Regions from separate parts of the Spiroplasma eriocheiris genome, predicted to be linked through region 1. Evidence: riboswitches for the same ligand, from Rfam matches in the RefSeq annotation. Region 1 holds a riboswitch; the other holds the start of a gene.
The links. A riboswitch is a leader RNA that binds a small molecule or an ion and turns the genes downstream of it on or off. The one in region 1 is predicted to bind cobalamin.
Positions count from the first base shown of each region.

Region 1 (3,203 bases):
CGGCAAAATCAGCTAGTGGTCATTATTAATATAATTCACAAGTTACTGTTACTTTTTTACCGCAAGTAGTAACTTTAAAAACAGATTTGAGTAGCCAAATTATTGTAGGTGAAGTTAATGATCCATCAATTGAAAAAGATGTTTTAAATAATCTTGGCAAGGAAAATCCTAATTTAAAAATTAATCAAATATTAGTTAAGGACTATAATAAATCAGAAGCTAAAATTGTTGTTAAACCAGATAGTACTGTTTATATTCCTGGTGATTCTTTGATGGTTTATTTTAATACTGGTGGGAAAAAATTATTATCGCAAGATTTAATTGAGCCAAATATTGGTAATATTGTAAATAATAAATCTGAAACTATTAGTAAAGCATTGGTTGCTAAAAATAAAGACCTAAAAATCGAAGAAATTGAGTTGTTGTCAATTACATCTTCAACTGCAAAAGTGACTGCAAAAAAAGACAGTAAAATATATGTTTCTGATAATGTAGAACCAATTGAAATTTATTTTCAAGTATATAATCCTAATATTGGAAAAATAAAAAAACAAACTGCTCATTTTGATATGACTAATTTAGGGGGAGTTTGGACTGATTATACCAAATTAGCTGAATTGAAAGATTCAACGATATTATTAAATTTAGGAAAAAAAATTGTTGAGTTAAATCGAGATGGTTCTTTTAAAAAAGATTTCATTGATGTTCCAGAATCTAACATTACATTTTATAAAATTGTGCAGTTGTTAGATGGTAAAATTTATGTTTTTGCTGGTAATTTTAATAATTTGCTAATTTATTCTTTAGAATTGAGTGGATCAATACCTAAGTTAATTTTGCTTAAAAAATTTAGTGGCCCTGATAAGATTCTTTACTTTTTCCCACTTTCTAATGGGCAGTTTTTAGCTGCTAGTGGTAAATATATTTATATTTTTGATTTTGATTGAACACTTAAAAAAACATATGATTTCTATGAAACCTCTAATGACGGTGGGAAAGTTATTGGATTTTTATTAATTAATAAAAATCCAAATTTTGGGGATTTGATAAAAATTGCTACAGAGAGTAATATTTATTCTTGAGAAATTGGATCAGATAATTTTAAACTTTTATCACAAACCGCTACTCTTGTTCAGACTATTGCGCAATTGGATGATGGCACTATTTTGGCTTTCAATTATGGGAGTCATCAAATTTTACAATTGAATGATGATGGTACAATTAGAATTGTGGTTGCTAACATGTTAGAGAGTTATGCTGCTGGTTTTTTTGAGACTTCTGATCATAAATTATTTTTTTCAGTAGTTAGTGCTGATATAAATCATCTTTATTTATATGAATTAAATAATAAATAGTTTATTTAGATGTAAAAAATAAAATAATGTTTGCAATTTTGACAACTTCTTCATATTATTAAGATAACAACTTAAAAAAGCAAATTTTGGATATTACGGGAATTAGGTGCAAGTCCTAGGCTGTCCCAGCAACTGTAATGCTGATGAACACTATAAAAATCCATTGAGATAAAGATCTTGAGAAGGAATAGTAAGTAAAATGAAGCTAAGCCAGTAGACCGATCTAAAAATTTACAAACCAATTATCAATACGATAATTATTATCCCTGGGGTTTGGATAATTAATTGTTTACTAGTAGTTAAAATGAAGGTTGATTTTCTAACCAAAACCTACTAATTAATAATTATTCAAAACGCTCCAAAAGCGTTTTTTTAGTTGTTAAGAACTCATAATTAAAGGAGAACAATATGAATAAAACTAATAAAAAAAATTGAGTAATGTGGTTAATAATTGCCCTTGCGAGTATTATTTTTAGTGCTTCGGTAATCTTAAACATTACATATTTGCCAAAGTATTTTGCATTAAAAAATCGGGTTGATAATACTTTAAAAATAAAAATTAATGCCTACGATGCGACAAAACCGGTCCATGAAATGTTGTTTAGTTCCAACTATGAATCAACAATGTTAACATTAGGAGATTTAATGCAAAATTATCCTGATAGCTTTGCGGTTATTGCCAGTGGTTCTTTAGGACATTGGCTAGAAGGAGTTAATACTAACAAAGGATGAATTAAAAAAACAGCTCATGATTCTGAATATTGAGCAATTACCAGTCCCACAAATTCAAAATGTAAGGGTAATACTGATCCTAAAAGTAATATTTCTGATATTTGTGGGGTAGGGATTGATGATTTATTCTTGAAAAATAATGATGTTTTTAATTTAATGTTAGTTACACAATAAAATTATGAAAAATTTTTGAGGTAAACTAAAAACAAAATTTTTGTTTCATAAGCGTCCTTATACTATTAAAACTTTAATTCAAATTTGCTTAATTCCAATTTATGCGGCGTTAGTTTTTGCGTTAAAAGAAGCAATGGCTTTTTTACCAAACATTGAACCAGTGACATTATTAATTTTATTTGCTGGAGTTTATTTTCCTTTTTATATGAGTTTTAGTATTAGTCTAATTTTTTGCTTTCTTGATGGTTTATACTGGGGTTTTAATTTAAGTTGGTTTTTACCATACTTAATTATTTGGCCACTTTTAGCGGTTATTGGGCGAGTTTGTCGTCCGGTAATTCTCAAATGATGGTGAACATTTATTATTATTGCTGGTCTTTTTGGGTTATTATTTGGTTTTGTTTTTGCTGTTATTAACTGACTAGTAGTGGTCATCATTGGTAACCAAATTAACGGGGGGCAAAGTTTTGCCTTAATTGCCTGATGATTAAACGGATTATCTTATGATGGTATTCACTGTGCGGGAAATATTATGATGGCCGGGGTTTTATTTTATCCTTTAACCAGACTATGAGTTAACCATCTCCAATATTATTTATTTTATGAAGATGATAAACGCATTATTTCCTATAATATTTTTTCCAAAAAAACCCAAGCAAAATTAGAGACGACTTCATCATTTGAAATGAAACCATTAGAACCATTAAGCGAAAACGAAAAAATACAAGAGAGGTAGTTACATTTAAGAATGAAAAAATTATTAACAATATTTACGAGTCTAACTTTATTAACCACTATTACAACACCATTGGTGGGGTGTTTAAATAATCAAACAAACAATCAACAATATCAAGAACCTGCCTGAGTAAAAACTTTTGCGAAAGTGGTTAGTCAAAACAAAGAAGCAGTCAGAGTAGCATATGAAAATTATTATGTTGATAC
Region 1 is NZ_CP011856.1:423,132-426,334, forward strand. It holds gene SERIO_RS01985 (hypothetical protein) at 1-29, shown strand, start outside; gene SERIO_RS01990 (hypothetical protein) at 87-1,355, shown strand; cobalamin riboswitch at 1,427-1,596, shown strand; gene SERIO_RS01995 (hypothetical protein) at 1,764-2,261, shown strand; gene SERIO_RS02000 (hypothetical protein) at 2,266-2,997, shown strand; gene SERIO_RS02005 (lipoprotein) at 3,010-3,203, shown strand, end outside.

Region 2 (3,203 bases), 430 kb from region 1:
CTAACATCATTTCTTTTAAAATTGCTTGGGCAGCTTTAAAATCACCATCGCCAAAAAATAACGCATTCATTACTACCCGCTCTTCATAAGTTTCTAAATATTGTTGATTATCAAATGTTTTTAAAGCATAGGAGTTAAAAAATTTTAACGCTCCCATAAAACTAGGAAAGTGATGATGATAGTTTTTAGCAAGCGTTGTTAATTTTTCAATTTCTTCTATTTGATATTTATTAATAATTGTTTCATCATAGTATTGTTCTTTTACTAAGTAGGCGATGCGTTCTTTAACATCGCTAAACTTTTTAAGATTTGGTAACACATGGTGGTTTAAATAACTTTCAGCAGCTAACACGTCTAATTGAAAATTATCTTTTCCCCGTTCAAATAGTTTTGATTTTGCATTTAAAGCAATGTATTCTTCATTATCTCCATTATTTGCTAACAGAGAAACTTTATTTGTCTTCATAAATTCTATTCCTTTCAAAAATCACTTAATATTTTTTTGATAGTTTTAACATCTTGGGGAGTTCCTAGTAATTCAAATTGGTATAATAGCGGAACCTGTAATTTTTTGGAAAGAATTGGTCCAGCCACCGCAAAGGTGTCGCCAAAATTAGTATTTCCTGAGGCAATGACCCCACGGCAAAACTGACGATTTTGGTGGTTATTTAAAAATTTAATTACTTGTTTAGGAACTGCTCCTTTATAATCATTGCCTCCACCCCCATATGTGGGACAAATCAAAACATAATCTTTCTCAACTAAGATTTCTTCTGATAAATCATAAGGAATTCGTGTATTTTTAATATTTAGTTTTTGGATAAAGCGGTAAGTATTATTTGATGGTGAGGAAAAATAAACAACATACATTTCACCTGTTGGTTTGGTAACTGATTGATCGGAAACTCTAATAAAATCCTTATGCATAATTATTCCTTGAGTCTAAAATTCTCAATCTTCATCTTCAGTTTCTTCAGTAATCCCCATTACATAAGAAGAACCATTCCCAGAAAAGAAATCATGGTTTTCATCGGCACGGGCTGATAACTGGGTAAAAATCTCGGGGGCAATTCTTGTTTCTTCCTCACTAAAAGGTGATTCATAACCTAAATTTTGTAAAAATTTCCCAGCATTATATAAACTAAAGCGAATCGCATCTTCAGCTAATCCAAATCCTTCATAAAGTTCATGCAAATATTTTTTTTCTAAAATAATTAACTCATTTAGTAAATCAAAAACAAATTGTTTCATTTCTTCCTGTTGCGCGGGTGGTAATTTAGCAACTTTTTGTTGGTATTTATAACCACTATAATAATTATGAATAACTTTGTCTCTTAAAATTAACCGGATAATATCGGAAGTATTTGGGAGCTTACCACGCGCTGATAAATAAAATGGTAAATAAAATCCACCATATAGTAAAAATCCTGGCATTAAAGCAGCGGCGACTTTTGATTTTAGCGGATCATCACCAACATAATATGGAATTAATGCTTGGGCTCGTTCTTGTAAACTTTTTGTATTAATAACTCATTCATGAGCTTCTTCAATTTGCTCACTTGAACATAAAGTTGAAAAAATGGTTCCGTATGATCGCGCATGAACAGCAACCATAAAGGCAAAGTTTGTATAAATAACTTGTTCATGATCGGTCAATGAGTTAGGAATTTGGGCAACATCGCCAACCGTTGCTTGGATTGTATCCAATAATGTTAAACCAGTAAATGTGCGGGTAATTAGTTGTTGCCATTCCGGATTTAAAGTACGTCATGATGTTAAATCATTAGAAACTGGGATTTTTTCTGGTAACCAAAAATTTTGGGTAATTCTGGTTCATACTTCTAAATCTTTATCATCATTAATGACATTTCAGTTAACTGACCGCATTTTCCCCTGAAAATTATTTTGCGCATATTCAAGGGGCGAAAGTGAATTTTGATAATATTTATTTTTTTGTGCTGCCATAATTGCTCCTTTCAAAGATATATTAAAAATATCTATCTAAAATAATTTAGTAATTGCTTAATTAGCGATACTAAAATAAACCCAAAAGTAATCTGGATTTTTATAGTGTTCATCAATATTAATTCCCGTTCAATGCTAATGGGAGTTGTTAATAAATTATGAAGAGTTAACAAAAAACTTGTAATAATCCCTAAAACAACTTTTCCTTGACAACTAAAAAGCATTCACTTCATTAGGGAAAGGAGTACAAATATTTTTAAATTATTTAAAAGTAATCAAAAAAAGCATTCGCAACATTATTAAAGATTACAAAATAATTTTGTTATTTCATTCCCAGGAATAACATAAATTTAGTGAGATAACAGACTGGTTTCCTGGCTTAGCATCATTTTACTAGTTACCCTTCTCAAAGTTTCCTTTAATGGCTATGTAACGTTCATCCGCATCACAGTTGCTGGGACAGCAAGAGAATCTAACTCTTTTCCCAAACATCTATTATTCCAAAGCTATTTAGTTGTAAACATATCTTACTATATTATTTTTAATTTGTAAAATAATAAAAAAAAGAATAATAATTATTCTTTTTTTATCCTTAGTTATAAAGATTTTTCGTTTTCATCAACATTTGATGAAGAAAACTCATATGAGTCAAGGCGAGATATCTTCCCTATTTTAAGTCTTTTTTCTACATTAATTTTTTTCCGTAATAATAATTGCTTTCTTTTTTTAAAGTTTTTTGATTGTGTTACTACTAATTCACCCTCATTAATCTCTTGTTTTCATTTTTCTTGAATTTTGTGAATGGTATTCAAATAATTATCTATTAATTTCTGGTTAAAAACTTGTCCATAATTATTAGCAGTTATAAATCTTAATAATCGGCTTTGAGCATTTAAAACATTTCACAAAAAAATTTCAAATTCCCCAGTATCGCTAAAAATAACATCGGTCATTTTGTGTTCTTTCTTTTGTAACTTTCTATTACTTAAAATTTGTTGTTTAAAATTTTTGAAAAAAGTAGGCCATTTTTCTTTTTTGATATAGCCTCATTCTTGATAACCCATAATTTGAAATTGCTCACTAAAATCGACCATTTCTTTAGTACGAATTTTAAAAGAATTTAAAAATTTAAAATAATGTTGTGCAATATCAATAATAAGAATACGATCATGGAATTTTAAAAGCTCAATTAATTGATTAGTTTCGGTTTTAATTTTATGCAAATAAAATTTTGCATA
Region 2 is NZ_CP011856.1:856,108-859,310, forward strand. It holds gene nrdE (class 1b ribonucleoside-diphosphate reductase subunit alpha) at 1-466, opposite strand, end outside; gene nrdI (class Ib ribonucleoside-diphosphate reductase assembly flavoprotein NrdI) at 472-927, opposite strand; gene nrdF (class 1b ribonucleoside-diphosphate reductase subunit beta) at 943-1,965, opposite strand; cobalamin riboswitch at 2,313-2,476, opposite strand; gene SERIO_RS03895 (hypothetical protein) at 2,562-3,188, opposite strand.
Region 2: another riboswitch for cobalamin. It lies ahead of nrdF (class 1b ribonucleoside-diphosphate reductase subunit beta); the one in region 1 lies ahead of SERIO_RS01995 (hypothetical protein).